DNA from 4 places in the Pantoea ananatis PA13 genome. Region 3 is predicted to be linked to each of the others. Evidence: predicted binding sites of a transcription regulator. Region 3 holds the regulator's gene; each other region holds the start of a gene.
The links. Region 3 encodes PurR, which represses purine synthesis genes. Its sites were predicted from a motif close to CANGCAAACGTTTGCNTG; they were not measured.

Region 1 (5,574 bases), 1.6 Mb from region 3:
GCGCGACAGTGGTTTGCGCTGGGGGCCATCAGCGCCTCGGTGCTGTGGTTTTTCGGTCTGGCGCTGCTGGCGGCCTGGCTTGCGCCTCTACTGCAAACGGCGCGCGCTCAACGCATCATCAATCTGCTGGTCGGTGCGGTCATGTGGTTTATTGCGTTTCAGCTTGCCCGGCAGGTCATCACGGGATTTTGAGTAAAAGCTATACGAAAACGGGTTATTGAGGCCAGTCTGCCGAACTTTTGCCATAATCTTCACTCCAAACAACGCGTAATATGATGCGCTTGTGGGCTTCATGTACTGGGAGCCATCGAACTGACCTTTTCAAGGAGGACTTTCATGAAACTGAAAGCATTGGCGCTTGCCGCGATGATGAGTGCAGGGGCATTGCCTTTGAGCGTACAGGCTGACGAACTGCCGAACGGACCCCATGTTGTTACGTCAGGTAAGGCAACTGTAGATGCCCGCCCGGATATCGCGACGCTGTCAATTGTGGTGAATGTCTCATCGAAAGATGCCGCAGAGGCAAAAAAGCAGGTCGATAGCCGCGTAGCGCAATATTTTGATTTCCTGCAAAAAAACGGTATTGAGAAAAAGGATATCGAAGCCGCGAACCTGACGACGCAGCCAGAATATGATTACACCAAAGACGGTAAGTCACAGCTCAAAGGCTACCGTGCGGTGCGTCAGGTTCAGGTCACCGTACGTCAGCTGGACAAACTTAACGATCTGCTTGATGGTGCGCTGAAGTCAGGTCTGAATGAAGTGCGTAGCGTTGAACTGGGCGTCGCTAATCCTGAGAGCTACAAGCAGCAGGCACGTCAGGCCGCAATCAAAAATGCGACCCAACAGGCGGCTGAACTGGCTGAAGGTTTTAATGCCAAACTGGGCCCGATCTACAGCATTCGTTATCAGGTGGCAAACTATCAGCCAATGCCAATGAACCGCATGTTTAAAGCCGCGGCTGTGGCAGATACTTCTGCACAGGAAACCTACGATCAGCAAAGCATCAACTTTGATGACCAGGTGGATGTGGTTTTTGAGATGAAACCAAATACGGCACAGTAAGCCTTTATTGGTATTGTGGTTAAGCCATCAGGGGCAATTTTTGCCAGGCGGTCCTCGCGCCGCTGACGCGGTTCCTTCACATCGCTCATCAACCTGACGGACCGGCGCAGACGGCACATCCCTGTGCCGTCTGCGCCTTTTACCCGCATCCTTGCGGGTAAATCCTGGTTGATTCCCTCTGCTCAGCGCTGCGTATTGCCTTCTAAAAAATGCCCCTGACGGCCATTAACGCCGTGCCGCTTTCACAAGTGCACCTTCTCACCGCAACGCCCAAATTTTGCTGCGGCAAAGGGCGATTATTCCGCCGTATCCTGACGTAGCACCCGATGGCCATGCGCAATCAGCGCATCCGTTACCCGACGCATCAGGCGGCTTTCAGGTGCAAAGCGGTGCCAGTACAGCATCCGACGTTGATACAGCCCCGGCGTGAGGTCGATTAGCTCGCCACTCGCCAGTTCGCGTTCAATCTGCAGATGAGGGATCATACAGCAGGTCGAGCCCTGCCGGGCCATTTGCACAAACGCTTCGGACGAGTTGACGATGTGGCAGGGAACGCTACCCGGTGATAAATCAAAATTCTGCTGCAAAAAGGCCTGATGCATATCATCCAGGTGATCAAATGCCACGGCTGGCGCTTTAAGCAGGGCGGAACGCGTTACACCGTTGGGGAAAAAGCGCTCTGCAAAATCCTTTGACGCCACAAACAAATAATCCAGCGCACCCAGTTGATCCACCAGACAGCTGGGTAGCGGCTGCGGTTGAATACTGACTGCGCCAACCACTTCGCCTCGTCTCAGACGCTCTTGAGTGCGGGTTTCATCCTCAACCTGAAGGTTCAGGCGTACAGGTGAATCGGCCAGTACGTCTTTTAATGCCGGTAACAGCCACGTTGCCAGACTGTCGGCGTTGACCGCCAGCGACAGCAGTAGCGGCGTCGTGCCGCTGTTCTCATCGCCCAGCCACTCTTCCTCCAGTAACTCAACCTGGTGCAGAAGGGCGAGCAGCTTTTGCCCTTGTTCAGTGGGACGAGGCGGTACCGTACGAACTAATAACGGCTGACCAAACAGATTTTCCAACTGTTTAATGCGTTGCGAGACGGCAGACTGCGTAATGCAAAGTTTTTGTGCGGCACGTTCAAATCCGCGTTCACGTATCACTGCGTCCAGCGCCTGAAGCGTTCTGTAGTCCGGGCGTTTCATTATTTTTCTCTCTCCTTCAGGATGGACGTTACTATGCCACAAATACTCCAACGGAAATGTCAGCGATATTTTTGTGGGCTGGCTTCCAAAGCATTAAATCCGCCCAATGCATCCGAGCATTTTCAGCAAGCCTTGCTTTATACTACGCGCATTTCCTTATCGCACAGGTTCTAAACATATCATGACCCAGGATGAACTGAAAAAAGCTGTTGGTTGGGCCGCACTGGATTATGTGCAGCCCGGTACTGTCGTCGGCGTCGGTACGGGTTCTACGGCCGCTCACTTTATTGATGCGCTCGGCAGCATTAAACATCAGATTGAGGGGGCCGTATCCAGTTCCGAAGCGTCGACGCAAAAGCTAAAAAGCCTGGGCATTCAGGTGTTTGATTTGAACGAGATTGATGATCTGGCCATCTATGTCGACGGTGCCGATGAAATTAACCCACAAATGCAGATGATCAAAGGGGGCGGTGCTGCCTTAACTCGCGAGAAAATCGTCGCGGCGGTTGCCAAAAAGTTTATCTGCATCGCCGACGCATCCAAAGAAGTGGACGTGCTTGGACGCTTCCCGTTGCCGGTTGAAGTTATCCCGATGGCGCGAAGCTATGTCGCGCGTGAACTGGTGAAGCTGGGCGGTTTGCCGGAATATCGTCAGAATGTGGTGACTGACAACGGTAATATCATTCTTGATGTGCACAATCTGCGTATTCTCGATCCCATCGAGCTGGAAAAAACGATTAATGCCCTGCCTGGCGTCGTCACTGTGGGGCTGTTCGCCACGCGTGGCGCAGATGTCGCATTGATTGGCGGACCTGACGGTGTCAAAACCCTCAAAAAATAAAGTACGGGCGCGCAACAGGGCGCCCGCTTTTTTTGATTTAAAAAAACTTTTCTCACCAGGCTGAAATTTGGTGACTTATGTCACATAACCGTCATCGGCAGCGGGTTCGTTCTTCTCGATGCGGCCAACCCACGATTTTGTCTGGCAAAGTACGCCCTCTGAGCCCTGCCATGCTGGCGGTCAGGCAATCGTTTGTATTGCCGCAGGCGATTTTTTTGATATTTTGACAGACGGCTGACTGCGTTCAGTCCTCGTTGAATTCTGAATAGGGTTGGGAAATGGCAAAGGTATCACTGGAAAAAGACAAAATTAAGTTCCTGCTGGTGGAAGGTGTCCATCAGAGCGCGCTGGAAAATCTTCGTGCTGCAGGTTACACCAATATTGAATTCCACAAAGGCGCACTGGATGCCGAGGCGTTAAAAGCTTCCGCTCGCGATGCGCATTTTATCGGTATCCGTTCCCGTTCCCAACTGACCGAAGAGATTTTTGCTGCTGCAGAAAAACTGGTAGCGGTGGGCTGTTTCTGTATCGGAACGAATCAGGTTGATTTAAATGCCGCAGCGAAACGCGGTATCCCGGTTTTTAACGCACCTTTCTCAAATACGCGCTCTGTGGCCGAGCTGGTTATTGGCGAGATGCTGCTGATGCTGCGCGGTGTTCCGGAAGCGAATGCCAAAGCGCACCGTGGTATCTGGAATAAAATCGCCAAGGGCTCTTTTGAAGCGCGCGGTAAAAAGCTGGGTATCATTGGCTATGGCCATATCGGTATGCAACTGGGCGTGCTGGCAGAAAGTCTGGGCATGCACGTTTACTTCTATGATATCGAAAACAAGCTGCCGTTGGGCAACGCATCACAGGTTCGTAGCCTGACGCAGCTGCTAAATATGAGTGACGTTGTCAGCCTGCATGTCCCGGAAACCGCCTCTACGCAAAATATGATTTCTGCCAATGAGCTGGCGCAGATGAAGCCTGGCGGCCTGCTGATAAACGCCTCACGCGGCACCGTGGTAGATATTCCTGCACTGTGCGAAGCGCTGGCCAGCAAGCAGGTTGGTGGCGCTGCGATTGATGTGTTCCCTGTAGAGCCGGCGACCAACAGCGATCCGTTTGTTTCCCCACTGAGCGAATTCGACAACGTTATCCTGACGCCGCACATCGGGGGATCGACGGAAGAAGCGCAGGAGAATATCGGGATTGAAGTCGCGGGCAAGCTGGCGAAATATTCGGATAACGGTTCAACGCTGTCCGCCGTCAATTTCCCGGAAGTGTCATTGCCGATGCACGGCATTAGCGCCAGTCGTCTGCTGCATATTCACGAAAACCGTCCGGGCGTACTCACCGCGATCAACCAGATTTTCGCTGAACAAGGCATCAACATTGCCGCTCAGTACCTGCAAACCTCTCCGATGATGGGTTATGTGGTCATCGACATTGATGCTGAGCACGAACTGGCAGAGAAAGCTCTGCAGCTGATGAAGGCGATTCCGGGAACGATTCGCGCCCGCCTGCTTTACTGATCCCACGCTGTCACCTACCCGGGCACACAAGCATGCCCGGGTTTATTCATCCCATAGCCACAGTTTTGATGGCGTCAGCACGGCCGGCAAAGGAATGTCCCACGCCGCTGTAGGCAGCGCGTCAACCCGCTGACAGTCATGAGCGATACCCACCGGTAAAAACCCATGCTGTTTCCAGTTCTGTAAGGTGCGATCGTAGAAGCCGCCCCCCATTCCTAAACGCTGTCCGGCGCGATCAAACGCCACCAGCGGTACCATCATTACATCCAGTTCATCCAGCGTGATCAGATGGCGGATATCCAGTGGGGGTTCGGGAATGCGCAGTTTATTTTGGATTAACTGTGTTTCTGGCGTATAGCGCAGAAAAAGCAGATGGCCCGCTGCGAAGGGGTGCAGAACCGGCAGGTAAACCCGTTTGTTTTGCTGCCACAGCCTGGCGATAAGCGGTCGTGTATTGATTTCGCCATCAACAGACAAAAACAGTGCCACGTTGTTGGCATCGGCCAGTGGTGCAAAGTTGATCGCATGTTGGGCGAGTTGTTCGGCTGCCGCATGTTGCTGCTCAGCGCTCAGAGCGCGACGTAGGTGGCGAACGTGCTGACGGATGTCCTGACGCAGTACTAAAGAGGGTGCTGACATGGTGTCCCCCAGACAAAGTCGCTTAAGCGACGCATTATATCATGCCTGGTGGGAGGTAATGCAGTACGACCAGAAAGGAGATCTCCGAGATGCCGCCGTAGGCTGTAACCCTTGAACCCTTGGTTCAAGGTGAACATGCCGTCGCAACCATCAGGCTTCTCGGACGGACCGAGCATGCTCACAGGTTGCGGAGCGTCACATTCTGTTGGTATGAAATATCGGCTCAGGGGACTGGCCCACTTGCAAACATCTCAGAGAAAATTGACTTCACCGTTAGTGTAGCACACTGACCATGAAGTGTTATTCGAACTTC
Region 2 (5,574 bases), 1.3 Mb from region 3:
AGCAAAAAGCGCCCGACGTCTTCAGGCAGTTCAAATCCCCGCAGTCCGGCGCGCAGCTGTAAAGCCTGCAGTTTATCCTCATCGGAGAGCGGCTGTAGACGATAAATCTGCCCCCAGTCGAGGCGCGATGCCAGATCGGGCAGATGCAGATTGAGCTGACGAGGAGGACGATCGCCGGTAATAAACAACCGGGTATTGCCGGTTTCCAGAATGCGGTTATAAAGATCGAAAATCGCCATTTCCCAGGCCTCTTCTCCCGCAATGCACTGAATATTATCGATGCAAACCAGCGGCAGTTGCTCCATGCCTTCCAGCACGTCCGGGACAAACCAGGTGCGTTTATCGAGCGGCACATAGCCCACGGCTTCGCCGCGTGCAGACATTTCAGCGCAGGCGGCATGCAGCAGATGGCTGCGACCGCCCCCTTCACGAGACCAGAAATAAAGATAGCTGCCATGTTGCTGGCTAAGCGCACCCTTAATCGCGGCAATAAGCGAGGGGTTTTCACCCGGCCAGAAGCTGGCGAAGGTTTCGTCGTCAGGTAAATAGAGTGGCAATGACAATTGTGCCGGCGTGTTCAGAAGCACCTCAGCAAGAGAACAAGCAAAAATCGGGGCAAGTCTATCATAGTTTTCGGCCAGAGATGAATCGGGCATCCCTGCCCGACTTTTGACAGCTGACGGTGGGATTACGACTCGCGGTTGTCTTCCGCATCCAGAATCACTTCTTCAGGACGCAGGAGGGAAATGACGCGAAAAATTAAGGCCAGCGCAACGCCGACCAGCGTGGCCAGCGCCATGCCTTTCAGCTCGGCAGCCCCGATATGTACTTTCGCCCCGCTGACGCCAATAATCAGGATAACGGAGGTCAGAATCAGGTTTTGCGCTTTGTTGTAATCCACTTTGGACTCAATCAGGACACGGATACCTGACGCGCCGATAACGCCATACAGCAGCAGGGATACGCCGCCCATCACCGGCACCGGAATCGCCTGAATAGCGGCCGCCAGTTTGCCGACGCAGGAGAGTAAAATCGCGAAAATGGCCGCGCCGCCAATCACCCAGGTACTGTAAACGCGGGTAATCGCCATGACGCCAATGTTTTCGCCGTATGTCGTGTTCGGGGTTGATCCAAAGAACCCGGAAATGACCGTCGATAAGCCATTGGCGAACATGGAACGATGCAGTCCGGGATCGCGCACCAGATCTCTTTTAACGATATTCGCCGTCACGACCAGATGGCCCACATGCTCGGCAATCACCACCAGAGCGGCGGGCAGAATGGTCAACATGGCAATCCATTCAAAGCGCGGCGTATAAAACGTCGGCAAGGCAAACCAGTGCGCCTGTTCAACACCGCTCCAGTCCACGATGCCCATGAAGGCGGAAAGCGCGTAACCGGCCAGCACACCGATCAGGATAGGAATGATCGCCATAAATCCACGGAACAAAACCGATCCAAAAACGGTAACCGCCAGGGTCACCAGCGAAATCAACACGGTTGTGCCGTTTGGCGACTGGCCTTCGGCTGGAAGCAGCCCCGCCATATTCGCGGCCACGCCAGCCAGTTCCAGACCAATGACGGCGACGATGGCCCCCATTGCTGCTGGCGGAAACATCACGTCCAGCCAGCCTGTTCCGGCTTTTTTAACGATCAGCGCGACAAGGCAGAACAACACGCCACACAGAATAAAACCGCCCAGCGCCACTTCATAACCCAGCGGCAGCAGGAGCAACACGGGTGAAATAAAGGCAAAGCTGGAACCCAGATAGGCGGGGATTTTTCCCTTACAAATAAACAGGTACAGCAGCGTGCCGATACCGTTAAACAGCAATACCGTCGCCGGATTGATGTGGAACAGAATTGGCACTAACACGGTGGCGCCAAACATGGCGAACAGATGCTGCAGGCTGAGCGGAATCGTTTGCAGTAATGGCGGCCGTTCGCTAACGCCGATAGCGCGACGAGTCATTAAAAGTCCCCTTGAGTGAGTGGTCTGTTTTCAGGCAAAAAAAAGCCGACTCTCTGGTCGGCTGGTTCATTTCTTTATGTGTTACAACAGAAAAAAGCGGCTCGGCCTGCTGCTGCAGGCTGAAAACAGCGTGATGCATGGCGCCGCGGATTTTCGTCATTACTTGGTGCCGAAGATTTTATCACCGGCATCACCCAGGCCTGGGATGATATAACCCTTGTCGTTAAGCCCCTGATCCACAGAAGCGGTGTAAAGCTCCACATCCGGATGCGCTTTTTCCAGCGCGGCAATCCCTTCAGGTGCCGCAACCAGCACCAGCACTTTGATACTGCTGCAGCCCGCTTTCTTTAACAGGTCTATCGTGGCAATCATTGAGCCGCCCGTGGCCAGCATGGGGTCAACCACCAGTGCCAGGCGCTCTTCGATATTCGAAACCAGTTTCTGGAAGTAAGGCACGGGCTCCAGCGTTTCTTCATCACGGTAGACGCCAACAACGCTGATGCGCGCGCTGGGTACGTGCTCCAGTACGCCTTCCATCATGCCCAGACCGGCACGCAGAATAGGCACGACGGTGATTTTCTTACCTTTGATTTGATCAACCTGAACCGGGCCATTCCAGCCCTCAATGGTGACCTTTTCGGTTTCCAGATCGGCGGTCGCTTCATACGTCAGCAGACTGCCGACTTCAGAGGCCAGCTCGCGGAAACGCTTTGTACTGATATCATGCTCACGCATCAGTCCCAGTTTATGTTTGACCAGCGGGTGTTTGACTTCCACGATCTTCATTGTTGTTCTCCCGGAGTGAGTTGAGCTAAAAAAAAATCGCGGGATTATACCGCCTTTTCGCCGCAGTGCCACATGTGCTTGCGCAATCAGAGGCATTTTGTCATGGCAAAGTAAGGATTGATGAAAATCGCCGGGGACGCAATCTGAGACTCGCAAACGTTTGCCTGCGCTGGTAGAATTGCCGCGCTTTATATTAAACCACCAACCGCAACTCGCGTGGGGACCTCGCAGTGACCGACAAGACCTCTCTCAGTTACAAAGACGCCGGTGTTGATATTGATGCTGGTAACGCTCTGGTTGACCGTATTAAAGGCGTAGTGAAAAAGACGCGTCGCCCGGAAGTCATGGGTGGACTAGGCGGCTTCGGTGCGCTTTGTGCGCTGCCGCAAAAATACCGTGAACCCGTGCTGGTCTCCGGCACCGACGGCGTAGGCACCAAACTGCGTCTGGCGATGGATCTTAAGCGCCACGATGCCATCGGCATTGATCTGGTCGCGATGTGTGTCAACGATCTGGTGGTACAAGGCGCTGAACCGCTCTTCTTCCTGGATTACTACGCCACCGGCAAACTGGATGTGGATACCGCGTCGGCGGTCATCACCGGTATCGCCGAGGGTTGCCTGCAGTCAGGTTGTGCACTGGTGGGCGGCGAAACGGCCGAAATGCCGGGCATGTATCATGGCGAAGACTACGACGTGGCCGGCTTCTGCGTTGGCGTCGTTGAGAAATCAGAAATCATTGACGGCAGCAAAGTGCAGGACGGCGATGTCCTGATCGCATTAGGCTCCAGCGGCCCGCACTCCAATGGTTATTCTCTGGTGCGCAAAATTCTGGAAGTCAGCGGGACCGATCCGCAGGTTGAGCAGCTCGAAGGCAAACCGCTGGCCGATCATTTGCTGGAACCTACCCGCATTTATGTCAAAAACATTCTGAGCCTGATCGAACAGGTCGATGTGCATGCTATCGCGCATCTCACCGGCGGCGGCTTCTGGGAAAACATTCCACGCGTGCTGCCCGATAACACCCAGGCCGTGATTGACGAAAAAAGCTGGGAATGGCCGGCTGTGTTTAGCTGGATGCAGCAGGCTGGTAACGTCAGCCGTCACGAAATGTACCGTACGTTCAACTGTGGCGTGGGTATGCTGATTGCCCTGAGCCCTGCCGACGCTGATAAAGCCGTTGAACTAATGCGCGCCGCCGGTGAAAATGCCTGGAAAATCGGCGTGATTAAGGCATCAGAAGCGGAAGAGCGTGTGGTCATCACGTCATGAAAAAGCTGGTTGTGCTGATCTCCGGCAACGGAAGTAATCTTCAGTCCATCCTTGACGCCTGTGCAAACGGGCGTATTCACGGCAGCGTCGCTGCCGTGTTCAGTAATAAAGCCTCCGCCTATGGCTTAGTCCGCGCAGAGCGGGCAGGCATTCCGGCTATTGCCCTGGACGCCCGTGACTTTAGCGACCGTGAAAGTTTTGATCGCCAGCTTATGCGTGAGATCGACGCCTGTGCGCCGGATGTTGTGGTGCTGGCAGGATATATGCGCATTTTAAGCCCGGGTTTTGTGGCGCATTATCGCGACCGACTGCTGAATATTCACCCGTCGCTCCTGCCCAAATATCCCGGACTGCATACTCACCGCCAGGCCCTGGAAAATGGCGATGCGGAGCATGGCACGTCAGTGCATTTCGTAACGGATGAACTGGACGGTGGTCCGGTGATTCTGCAGGCCAAGGTGCCCGTTTTTGCCGAAGACAGCGAAGCGGACATTACCGAGCGCGTGCAACATCAGGAACATGCCATCTATCCGCTGGTGATTAACTGGTTTGTTGAAGGCCGCCTGGCCATGCGTGAGGGAAAGGCCTGGCTGGATGGTAAGCCGTTACCGCTTCAGGGCTACGCCCACGAGTAACAGGCAGGGAGCCAGGCTCCCTGCCCTTTTCAGCCATAGCGTCCGGTGATGTAATCTTCCGTCCGGCGCACCTTCGGCGTCGTGAAAATCTTGTCTGTTGTGTCGAACTCCACCAGCGATCCCTGATGCATAAAGGCCGTGTAATCCGACACACGTGAGGCCTGCTGCATATTATGGGTGACCAGCACCAGCGTGAAGTGCTGTTTCAGGGTGCTCATCAGTTCTTCGATCACCAGCGTTGAAATCGGGTCCAGCGCCGACGTCGGCTCATCCAGTAACAGCACGTCCGGCTCAATCGCAATGGCGCGGGCGATAACCAGCCTCTGCTGCTGCCCCGTGGAGAGCGTCAGGGCATTCTGTGCCAGCTGATCTTTCACTTCTCCCCATAACGCCGCCGCACGGAGTGCGCGTTCACAGGCCTCATTCAGTACCCGCTTGTCGCGCACGCCCTGCAAGCGCAATCCGTACACCACGTTTTCGTAGACCGACTTCGGAAAAGGATTGGGCCGCTGGAAAACCATACCGACCCGGCGACGCAGCGCAGAGACATCCTGGGCAGGCCGCATGATCGACTGCTGCTCCAGAAGAATCTCGCCGTCGATGCGGCAGTTATCGATCACGTCATTCATACGATTAAAGCAGCGCAGCAACGTTGATTTGCCGCAGCCGGACGGCCCAATCAGGGCGGTAATACGGTTTTTGGGTAGCTGCAGCGAGACATCCTGAAGCACCTGGCGCTCACCATACCAGAGCGAAAGGTGATCAACGGTTAGCGCAATATCAGTTTCGGGCATTGTAGTCATCGTCAGTTATTGAGTCATCAGGCGATAGCGTTCACGCAGACGGTGACGCAGGCCCATGGCTAGCAGGTTCAGCAACAGAATAATGAGCACCAGCAGCAGCGCCGTGG
Region 3 (5,574 bases):
CCTTAAGCGTACAGAGAAAGGGTGCAATGCAGGGGCCAGCAGAGTGCATTTGCCCACAAAGACACCTTCACAGCGATGAGGCTGCGTGAAACATTGTTATTATGATGGTACGGCGAATCAGGGCCCGGCACAGGAGGCGCTGGCGGGCCCGTCACGTGTTGATCACTCAGACGACAAAAGTCGTTGCCTCAGTGATTATCCTGGCAGGGATGTGCCGTTGAGGCAATATCAGTTTGTGCGCCGGTGCGGCGCTGCATCTGATAGCCTGCCAGCGCCAGTACAATCGTCACCGCCATGATGAGCGTTGTGGTGAACAGCGCCTGGGTCAGGCCCGCCGAGACGGCCAGGCTGGCGACAAAGCACAGGCCCAGCTGCAGCGTGTTCTGCAGGGCGGCGGCTCTGCCGGTCGCATGGGGGAAGGGCAGAAGTGCACTGGATACGACGATGGGATAAATCGCCCCGTTCGCCAGCGCCATGCCGCAAAACGGCACCAGCAAAGCGGTGAGTGAAACCGAGCCTGACAGGGCGACGGCAAACAGGGCCAGTACGCTAAGGCTATAGACGATGAGCAGCCATGGCAGCAACTGCGCCCCTTTGAAACGGTTAAGGAGCGCACGGCAGCCAAAACCGCCGACTAAGAAAGCAATGGTCTGCGGAATATAGCTTAAGCCGATATCAGCAGGCGACAGGCCAATCGCTGCCAGAATAAACGGTGATCCGGTCAACCAGGCAAAAAAGCTGGCCGAGCAGGCAGAATACATCAGGACGTTACCGCTGTAGACGCGTGAACGCAGCAGCGTCATAAAACCGGGCTGTGACGGGGCCGGGCGGCGCGCTGTTTGTACCGATGGCAGGCGCAGCGTAATCAGGATCAGGGCCGCGGCAATCGCGGTCAGAACGACAAAAATTGAGCGCCAGTGAAAATGGCTAATCAGCCAGGCACCCAGCAGCGGGGCCAGCGCAGGAGACAGCGCGACCAGCGGCATAATAGTGGCAAAGACTTTATTCGCGCGCGACTGAGGATAGCGATCGACCACCAGGGCCTGCCAGCTCACGGCAGCCGCGCACACGCCGATGGCCTGAATGAAGCGCAGCACCAGCATCAGTACCACGTCGTCCACCCACAGCATCCCCGCACAACCCAGCGCAAACAGGCTCAGTCCTGCCAGCAATACCGGTTTGCGGCCAATACGATCTGACAGCGGTCCCCATACCAGCTGACCACAGGCAAAACCCGCCAGGAACAGGCTCATACTGGCGCTGATCATCCCGGCGGAGGTGTTAAAACTTTGCTGCATGGCCCCGAAGGCGGGCAGGTACATATCGGTGGCCAGAAAGCCCAGCATACTAAGCACGGCAAGATAGGGAATGAATCCTTTAGAAGCTGACATCTGATTCTCATTTTTTGCAGGATAAACGCGGGGCAGTGTAAAAGCTGTACTTCATACTGTGAAACGGTAAAATTTGCCTGTTGCTGTTAAAAAATTTAAAGGCAGGATATGTGGTCTGAATATGCGCTTGAAGTGGTTGATGCGGTCGCGCGTGGCGGCAGTTTCAGTGCTGCGGCCCAGGAGTTGCACCGTGTGCCTTCTGCCATCAGCTATACCGTTCGCCAGCTTGAAACCTGGCTGGCGGTACCGCTGTTTGAACGGCAGCACCGGGAGGTCGTTTTGACACCTGCGGGCGAACATTTTGTGCGAGAAGGCCGCAGCGTCATCAAAAAAATGGATGCCACGCGCCGTCAGTGCCAGCAACTGGCCAACGGCTGGCGAGGGCAAATCGCGATTGCGGTGGACTGCATTGTGAAACCGCACCGAACCCGTCAGTTCGTCAGGGATTTCTATCGCCACTTTCCGGATATGGAGCTCCACATCAGTTATGAAGTGTTTAACGGCGTATGGGATGCGCTGGCTGACGGAAGAGTCGAGGTCGCAATAGGCGCGACTCAGGCGATTCCGGTGGGCGGGCGGTTTGCTTTCCGCGATATGGGAACTCTGAACTGGCGCTGCATCGTCGCGCGGGAACATCCGTTAACCCAGGTCGCCCGGCTAGATGATGAGGCGTTGCGCAACTGGCCTTCGCTGGTGCTGGAAGACACCTCGCGTGCGTTACCGCGTCGTATGACCTGGGCTCTGGATAATCAACGCCGACTGGTGGTGCCTGAATGGCAGACCGGGCTGGACTGCGTCCGGGCCGGGCTGTGCGTCGCAATGGTGCCGGGGCACTTAGCCCGCCCGCTACTGGACAGCGGCGAAGTGACCGAACTTAACTTGCCCCAGCCTTTTCCAGAAAGTCCCTGCTGCGTCAGTTGGGCGGAAGATCGCGCATCACCGGCATTGGGCTGGTTGCTCAATTACCTGGGTGATGCGCAAACGCTCAATCAGGAGTGGTTGAGCGAGGATTAACGACGGTAGTCGCGATAGGGACCGTAGCCTACAGAGCGTCGCTCAATCAGTGTCGGATGCACTTCGATGGTTTGCGACTCTTCACGCTTGCTGGTAATGCGGTCCAGCAACATTTCCAGAGCCTTCTCCCCGAGTTGCGCTTTTGGCTGGTGCACGGTAGTGAGTGCAGGCGTGAAATAGCGTGCGTTGCGCACATTATCGTAGCCAATCACCGAAATATCCTGCGGGACGCGCAGGCCCATTTCATCGGCGGCACAGATAGCGCCCATGGCCATAATATCGCCACCGCAGAACACCGCGCTTGGGCGCTGCTTCTGCGACAGAATTTGCTGCATAGCCTGATACCCGGATTCAGGCTCGAAATCGCCCTGCACAATCCACTCTGAACGCGGCTGAATACCGGCTTCTTCCAGCGCCTTGAGGAAACCGGCATGACGGCCACCACCGGTGTTACGTTCCATTTGCCCTGGAATGGCGCCAATATCGCGATGCCCGCGTTCGATGAGGTAGCGGCCGGCCAGATAACCGCCCTGAAACGCATTATCCAGCACCGTGTCAGTAAAATCGGCACGGGATTCGCCCCAGTCCATGACCACCATGGGAATATTGCGGTTGGCTTCCAGCATTTGCAGCAAATCATCCGGGTACTCAGAACACATGACCAGCAGCCCATCGACGCGCTTCTGCGCCATCATCGAGAGGTAGGCACGCTGTTTTTGCAGGTCGTTATGCGCGTTGCCTAAAATCAGGGTGTAGCCTTTATCAAAGCAGTGATTCTCCACGGCTTCAATAATTTCAGCGAAATAGGGCGCCTCGCTGGAGGTGGCCAAAAGGCCCAGCGTTTTGGTGTGATTCACCTTCAGGCTGCGTGCTACGGCGCTGGGTGAATAATGTAATTCCCGAATCGCTTCCCAGACCGCTTCGCGGGTATCTTCTGCGACAAAGCGCGTCTTATTGATGACGTGAGAAACGGTTGTGGTAGAGACGCCTGCACGTTTCGCCACATCTTTAATTGTTGCCATGAAAATCGAACTCCCGGGCTTATCTAACCTGTTGATAAGCATGTTGTTAAACGTTTGCGTCAGCGGACGGTTATTTCTGCAAAAAAATCGTTTTTCTGACCGGTTATGGGGCATCGGGGCAGGAAATAACGGTTGAAAAGGGTGCTGACGCAACCGATGTTGCGCGCTGTTGCGCAACAAAGAGGGGATTCTAACAAGGCTGCACGGATAAAACGAGATTTTTACCCACGCGTGTGGGAAAATGCTTAACCCCTACTAAAATTGTGCCTAAGGAGTTGTGATGAGTACCGATCTGAAACTGTCATTGATGACCACGGCGGCTGCACTGTTGATGATTATTGCGTTCAGCTTTACCGCCATTCTGAACTAATAAAAAAGCCGGGAAGGTTTCCCTGTCCCGGCTGCGTTCCGTCGGTATGACGGAGGAGTGACGTTTAGCGAACGGTTTTTGGCGTCATGACGCGACGCGCACCAATATAGTGGCGCTGCCAGTAATCTTCGCTTAACGCACTGATTTGAATGTCCTTTCCGGTACGCGGTGACTGAATAAATTTACCGTTACCCAGGTAAACACCCACGTGGTCGGCCGTGCCACGTCCGTTGATGCGGAAAAACACCAGATCGCCTTTCTCCAGCGCTTCCCGATTCACCGGCGCGGCATCCCGCAGGTGATACATTTCATTTGCAGTACGCGGAATTTTAAATTTCACCACATCTTTGTAGGCGTACCACACCAGGCCGCTGCAGTCGAAACCGGTATGCGGCGATTTTCCGCCCCACTGGTAGCGCTTGCCCAGCTGTCCCATCAGTTTCGCCATCGCCGTTTCACGTGCTTTTTGATAGCGCTGACGGTGTGCGTTGCTCATTTTGATGGTGCCGGTATCCTTGCTGTCCGCTTTCGCCACCTTCACCGCGCGTTGATGACCATAGCGTTTCTTGCTGGTGGCGTTGGCGGCCACTTTTTTGGTGAGCTTCTTGTGTGAATCAGTCGCTTTGGTCAGGGTTTTGTGAGAGGCAACCGCGTGAGAGGGATTTTTACTGGTTTTAAGCGTTTTGCTGGATTTCTGCTCTGCGGAGGAACGGCTTTTTTTCGCCGAAGCTTTAACCGTGCGTCGCTTGCGCCGCTCATCTTCGCGCGCACTTTTTTTCTCTACCTTATGCAAGCTGGCCTTAACCGGCGCCTGCGGTGATGCAGAGGCGACATTAAAGAACAGTTGCGCAAAAGCCAGAATAAGAAGCGTAATAATTGAACGCATAGTCCGTTTACTGGTTAAGCTGTCAGGTTCAACAGATATCTGACAAGGTTAAGAAAAATCTGATCAACGATCAGCGCCGAAGACATTCTAGTCCAGTTTTTTTTAAAACAGTAAGTCCTTTTTTTATTAATTAATAACTTGGGTAAAAAGCAGGCATAAATAAGTAATTTCAGCAGGTTAACTCAGCAAAATTATTGCAAATTATTAATGCATTCACCTTTTGGGTCCCGATGAGCGGGTGGATAGCGCGCAAGCGGACTTAACAAACATGGCGGTTTGCCCTAACGGGAAGAAAATCTCATTTTCAGTCCTGAAGGGAAGTCGCTACAATAAAGAAACACGAAGTGACGAATTAAGGAAGGCAATAATGAGTACTGTAGAAAAAATTCAGCGCCAGATCGCAGAAAACCCGATCCTGCTGTACATGAAAGGTTCGCCGAAACTGCCAAGCTGCGGTTTCTCTGCCCAGGCGGTTCAGGCGCTGTCTGCCTGTGGTGAGCGCTTCGCTTACGTGGATATTCTGCAGAACCCGGATATTCGCGCAGAGCTGCCAAAGTATGCTAACTGGCCAACCTTCCCTCAGCTGTGGGTCGATGGCGAACTGGTTGGCGGCTGCGACATTATTGTTGAGATGTTCCAGCGTGGCGAATTACAACCGCTGGTCAAAGAAACCGCAGAGAAGTTTAAAGAAGCGGAATAATAAAAAAGGCCGACATCGTCGGCCTTTTCTTCGTTTAACGGGCGTTTACTCCGCCGCGCCCTGATATTCTGTTGCCTCTTCCGCTAGAGCCAGCGGCCAGCCTCCCAGACGTTTCCAGCGATTGACCAGTTCGCAGAACAGCGTGGCCGTTTGCTGCGTGTCATACAGCGCAGAGTGCGCCTGACTGCTGT
Region 4 (5,574 bases), 1.4 Mb from region 3:
CCCTTTTCTCTCCCCCACTTATCCACGCCGAACTGCCGCTGACTGAATACCATCAGCAGCGCATTCGCTATTTGCTGGAATCCTGACGCGGCCGCAGGAACAGTGCGGGCAGTGCCACCAGCGCCATCACCCAGAAGAGATGACCGTGCAGGTGAGTAAAGAGTACGCCGCAAATCATGGTCATGACGGCAATTCCGCCGCCCATTGCCAGCGCCGAATAGAGCGACTGCAAACGGATCACATCCGCCCCCTGCCGTGAAGCGATAAAGCGCATTGCGGCCAGATGACATACCGTAAAGCTACCGCAGTGGAGTAGTTGCCCCACAATCAGCAGCGGCAACGCGGTGCTGGCGCCGAGCAGTCCCCAGCGAACCAGCGCACAGATGCCTGACAGCAACAGCAGATCCCGTGCGCGCCAGCGGTGAAACAGTCGATGGCTTAAGGCAAACACCACGATTTCCGCTACCACGCCCAGCGACCACAGATAACCCACTACCGATGCAGAATAACCGCTCTCCTGCCACCAGATGGCGCTGAAACCATAATAAGCCGCATGCGCGCCCTGTAATAACGTCACGCACACCATAAAGCGCCAGACCGCGTTTTCCTTTATCAGATCGCGCCAGGCCTGCCAGCCTCCACCGACTCTGCCCTGCCTTTCGCTGCCCTGGGGATGGGTACGCGGGGTAAGCAGCATTCCTGCCAGCATACTGACCAACCCAACCGACAGCAGCATTAAGATCGCCTGCGAAGAGAAGGCGCTCACCAGCATACCGGTCAGGGCTGAGCTAATCACAAACGCCAGCGAACCCCACAAGCGAACGGGCCCGTAGGCAAGGCCAATCTGCTGCGTCCAGGTGGCGGCCAGTGCATCGCTTAAAGGAACCAGCGGCGAGAAAAACAGGTTAAAACCGGTCATGACTAACAGCAGCCACATCCACTGCTGCCCAACCCAATAGCCCGCCGCAATAAAGCAGGTCAGCAGGGCCAGCAGGCGTAATGCCGTAATCAATTGTCCGGGATTTTTAACCTGAGAGGCGATGAATAAACTGCCCACAAAGCGCGCCACCATGCCGCACCCCAATAGCAGGCCAATTTGTTCAGCATTCAGGCCCACACCTTTGAGCCAGACGCCCCAGAAAGGAAGATAAATGCCGTAGCAGAAAAAGTAGGTGAAGTAGCTTAGTCCAAGCCACTTGGCGGAGCCGATTGCCATGTTCCCTCCAGCAATGATGCGTCCAGGCAATGATATGTGGTCGTTACTTTGTCAGAGCCGGGTTATGCAGGCAATAAAAAAGGATGGCCATGGCCATCCTCTTGTCAGACTGTGTTTTCAACAGAAAGGATTATGCGTAAACCGGCAGGCGCGCACAGATATCCAGTACTTTCTGCTTGGTACGCTCAATGGTGGCTTCATCGTTGATGTTGTCTAACACATCCGCGATCCAACCGGCCAGTTCGCGTACGTCTGCTTCTTTAAAGCCACGGCGCGTAACGGCAGGCGTACCAATTCGAACACCAGAGGTGACAAACGGGCTTTTCGGATCGTTTGGCACGCTGTTTTTGTTTACGGTGATATTCGCGCGGCCCAGTGCGGCATCGGCTTCTTTACCGGTCATGTTTTTGCTGACGAGATCGATCAGGAACAGGTGGTTATAGGTGCCGCCTGATACGATGTTATAGCCACGCGCGATCAGCACTTCTACCATTGCCTTAGCGTTTTTGGCGACCTGCTGCTGGTAGGCTTTAAACTCAGGCTCCATGGCTTCTTTGAAGGCCACGGCTTTACCGGCGATCACGTGCATCAGCGGGCCGCCCTGTCCACCAGGGAAGACGGCTGAGTTAAGCTTTTTGTACAGATCTTCATCGCCGCCCTGCGCCAGGATGATACCGCCGCGCGGACCAGCCAGGGTTTTGTGCGTCGTGGAGGTCACGATATGTGCATGTGGAACCGGGTTAGGGTAAACATCCGCAGCAATCAGACCGGCAACGTGCGCCATATCCACAAACAGCCATGCGCCAACGCTGTCAGCGATTTCACGCATTTTAGCCCAGTCGCAAATCCCGGAATACGCCGAGAAACCGCCGATGATCATTTTAGGCTTATGAGTCTGTGCCAGCTCGGCCAGCTCGGTATAGTCAATTTTACCGGTTTCGTCGATGCCGTAAGGCACAACGTTGTACAGTTTGCCCGACAGGTTAACCGGTGAACCGTGTGTCAGGTGACCGCCGTGTGCCAGGTTCATGCCCAGAATGGTATCGCCTGGCTGCAGCAGCGCGGTGAAAACGGCAAAGTTAGCCTGAGAACCAGAATGAGGCTGCACGTTCGCATAGTCAGCGCCAAACAGGGCTTTAGCACGGTCGATAGCCAGTTGTTCAACAATGTCTACGTATTCGCAGCCACCGTAGTAGCGCTTGCCCGGATAGCCTTCGGCATATTTGTTAGTGAGCTGAGAACCTTGCGCCTGCATAACACGCGGGCTGGTGTAGTTTTCAGAAGCAATCAGTTCAATGTGCTCTTCCTGACGCACTTTCTCTTGCTCCATCGCCTGCCACAACTCGGCATCATAATCGGCAATGTTCATTTCACGCTTTAACATCCGCATCTCCTGACTGGCTATCTTTAAATCGGCAATTTACGCCCCCTGAGGGCGAAGGCAGACAGTGTAAACCGTTTTATCGGGGTAAGGTAGGGTGAATTCCCTCTTTTTACGCAAACGTTTGGCTACCGAGACGCCATGCCTTTTTATCCCTTTTTTGCAACGATTGCCCGCCAATATCATTTTTTCACTCTGTAAAAGATTTTTTGCGCTTTTGTCGCGAAAACCGGCCAGTTGCTGCCAGTAAAACCCAGCATGAGATTTACAGCATGAAAGAAATGATCATAAGATGCATTTAAAATGCAACTTTAAATGAGGTGTTGCCATGCTTGATGCTCAGACTATTGCTACCGTGAAATCATCCCTTCCCGCCCTTGCCGCCTGCGGCCCCGATCTGACTGCTCATTTCTATGACCGCATGCTTGCTCAGCATCCTGAACTAAAAAATGTCTTTAACATGAATAATCAACGTAACGGCGGGCAGCGTGAAGCCCTGTTCAATGCGATATGTGCCTACGGCGCAAACCTCGAAAACCTGACAGCGATACTGCCGGCCGTTGAAAAAATTGCGCAAAAACATACCAGCCTGAATATTCAGCCCGCGCAGTATGCAATTGTGGGTGAGCATTTACTTGCTACCATCAAAACCCTGTTGAATCCCGGTGATGACGTGCTGGCAGCATGGGGACGTGCTTACGGTGTACTGGCGGATGTGTTTATCCAGCGCGAAGAAGCGATTTATCAGGCATCGGAGCAGCAAAAAGGCGGATGGCGCGGGACGCGGCCGTTTCGCATCAGCGCGATTGAGCAGCAGAGTGCCGTGATTAAAAGCTTTACTTTTACGCCTGTGGACGGGGGTCCGGTTGCCCCCTTTAAACCCGGTCAGTATCTGACGCTTCACTTGCAGCCCGCAGGTTGTGAATATCATCAAATTCGTCAGTACTCACTAACCACAGGGAGCAACGAGAAAATGTACCGTATTGCGGTGAAACAGGCGCCGCAGGGAATCCTGTCCGGCTGGCTACATCAGCATGCAGAAGTCGGCAGTGAAGTGCAGTTGGCCGCCCCGCACGGCGATTTTTTCCTGCAGGTTAGCCCGACAACGCCGGTCACGCTCATTTCCGCCGGCGTTGGACAAACCCCAATGCTGGCAATGCTCCACGCGCTGGCTGCACAGCGGCATCTGGCGCCCGTCAACTGGCTTCACGCCGCCGAAAATGGCAAACAGCATGCCTTCGCAGACGAAGTGACCACCACCGGTGCCCTGCTTCCTGATTTTGCACAGCACATCTGGTATCGCGAGCCGGACGAACCCGATGCAGGCCGCTACGATGCGCAAGGTATGATGGATTTGGCGACCCTGTCAGCGCGGCTGCGGGATGTGAATACCCACTTTTATCTCTGCGGGCCACTTGGCTTTATGCAATTTATCGTTAAGCAGTTGCATGCGGTCGGCATTACGGCGGACAGAATTCACTATGAGCGGTTCGGTCCACATAAAGAGATATGAATCGGCGACTGCGAACGGCGCCCTTGAAGCAGTGGCGCCAGCCGTTCGGTGTGCAGTGCTGCGTTAACGCGGGCGGGGTAACACTTTGTGGTGAAACAGACAGCTTTTCGCCCCTCCCTTATATCAGGACGGGGCGAGATCTCGACGAATGAAACTTTTCCAACATCGCCGGGATTTCAGCTAAAGATTTTGCATCTAAAGTGAATTAAATCGCTTCTTCGTCTTCTTCGCCAGTACGGATGCGCACTACGCGGGCAACATCGAAAACAAAGATTTTACCGTCGCCGATTTTTCCGGTTTGTGCGGTGCGCATGATGGTTTCGACGCAGGTATCAACGATATCATCTCCGACAACCATTTCGATTTTCACTTTGGGCAGGAAGTCCACCATGTACTCTGCGCCACGGTAGAGTTCCGTATGGCCTTTCTGGCGACCAAATCCTTTTACTTCGCTCACGGTCATGCCGGTAATGCCGACTTCAGCAAGTGCCTCACGCACGTCATCGAGCTTGAAGGGTTTAATAATTGCATCGATCTTTTTCATGTCAGATCCTTTCCTCGAGCCCTCCATGGTTAGAGGGTTATTAAAGTATAAATGTCGCTGGCAGCGCCGCAGACTATGGGGGCAAAAAATTACTCTTTAAAGTCGCTGGCGTCCAGTTCATGCCGTGACAGCAGCTTATAGAATTCGGTACGGTTACGTCCAGCCAGACGCGCGGCGTTGGTGACATTCCCTTTGGTCATCTGTAACAGCTTGCGCAGATAGTTAAGTTCGAACTGATTCCGTGCTTCAACAAAGGTCGGTAGCGCGCTGTTTTCGCCACTCAGCGCCTGCTCTACCAGCGCATCGCTGATAACGGGCGAGGAGCTGAGCGCGACACACTGCTCAATAACGTTAACCAACTGACGCACGTTACCTGGCCAGCTGGCAGACATCAGCCGCTTCATCGCATCGACGGAGAAGCTGCGGATCTGCGGCTTATGCCGTTCTGCCGTTTGACGCAGCAAATGGTTAGCCAGCAGTGGGATATCTTCGGTACGTTGATGCAGCGCGGGGATTTTCAGGTTCACCACGTTCAGGCGGTAAAAGAGATCTTCGCGAAACGCATTCTTTTCCATCGCTTTCGGCAGATCCCGGTGCGTGGCCGAGATAATCCGGACATCAATATCGATATCATTATTGCTGCCCAGCGGCCGGACTTTACGCTCCTGCAGCACGCGCAGTAACTTCACCTGCAGTGCAGGCGGCATATCGCCAATTTCGTCCAGAAACAGCGTGCCGCCTTCTGCGGCTTTAAACAGGCCGTCACGCGCGCTGACCGCGCCGGTAAAGGCGCCTTTGGCGTGACCAAACAACTCTGATTCCAGAAGCTGCTCAGGTAAGGCACCGCAGTTAATGGCCACAAACGGCTTTTGCGCGCGCGGGCTGGCGGCATGGATAGCCTGTGCCAGGACTTCTTTACC

Region 1: serA (phosphoglycerate dehydrogenase) is a predicted target of PurR. The motif match lies at 3,287-3,304, and genes of this name have one in related genera.
Region 2: purM (phosphoribosylformylglycinamidine cyclo-ligase) is a predicted target of PurR. The motif match lies at 2,908-2,925, and genes of this name have one in related genera.
Region 4: glyA (serine hydroxymethyltransferase) is a predicted target of PurR. The motif match lies at 2,711-2,728, and genes of this name have one in related genera.

What each region holds. Positions count from the first base shown of each region.
Region 1 is NC_017554.1:929,753-935,326, forward strand. Features, by position in the region: gene argO (arginine exporter ArgO) at 1-192, shown strand, start outside; gene PAGR_RS04525 (oxidative stress defense protein) at 337-1,065, shown strand; gene PAGR_RS04530 (LysR family transcriptional regulator ArgP) at 1,362-2,264, opposite strand; gene rpiA (ribose-5-phosphate isomerase RpiA) at 2,446-3,105, shown strand; gene serA (phosphoglycerate dehydrogenase) at 3,384-4,622, shown strand; gene PAGR_RS04545 (5-formyltetrahydrofolate cyclo-ligase) at 4,665-5,261, opposite strand; RNA gene ssrS (6S RNA) at 5,339-5,522, opposite strand; gene zapA (cell division protein ZapA) at 5,562-5,574, opposite strand, start outside.
Region 2 is NC_017554.1:1,286,457-1,292,030, reverse strand. Features, by position in the region: gene hda (DnaA inactivator Hda) at 1-656, opposite strand, end outside; gene uraA (uracil permease) at 689-1,972, opposite strand; gene upp (uracil phosphoribosyltransferase) at 2,132-2,758, opposite strand; gene purM (phosphoribosylformylglycinamidine cyclo-ligase) at 2,989-4,029, shown strand; gene purN (phosphoribosylglycinamide formyltransferase) at 4,026-4,664, shown strand; gene pstB (phosphate ABC transporter ATP-binding protein PstB) at 4,694-5,467, opposite strand; gene pstA (phosphate ABC transporter permease PstA) at 5,474-5,574, opposite strand, start outside.
Region 3 is NC_017554.1:2,577,347-2,582,920, reverse strand. Features, by position in the region: gene punC (purine nucleoside transporter PunC) at 189-1,391, opposite strand; gene punR (DNA-binding transcriptional activator PunR) at 1,500-2,405, shown strand; gene purR (HTH-type transcriptional repressor PurR) at 2,402-3,427, opposite strand; gene cydH (cytochrome bd-I oxidase subunit CydH) at 3,708-3,797, shown strand; gene PAGR_RS12145 (C40 family peptidase) at 3,862-4,683, opposite strand; gene PAGR_RS12140 (Grx4 family monothiol glutaredoxin) at 5,048-5,383, shown strand; gene rnt (ribonuclease T) at 5,429-5,574, opposite strand, start outside.
Region 4 is NC_017554.1:1,226,415-1,231,988, reverse strand. Features, by position in the region: gene csiE (stationary phase inducible protein CsiE) at 1-86, shown strand, start outside; gene PAGR_RS05925 (3-phenylpropionate MFS transporter) at 68-1,216, opposite strand; gene glyA (serine hydroxymethyltransferase) at 1,347-2,600, opposite strand; gene hmpA (NO-inducible flavohemoprotein) at 2,926-4,110, shown strand; gene glnB (nitrogen regulatory protein P-II) at 4,316-4,654, opposite strand; gene glrR (two-component system response regulator GlrR) at 4,744-5,574, opposite strand, start outside.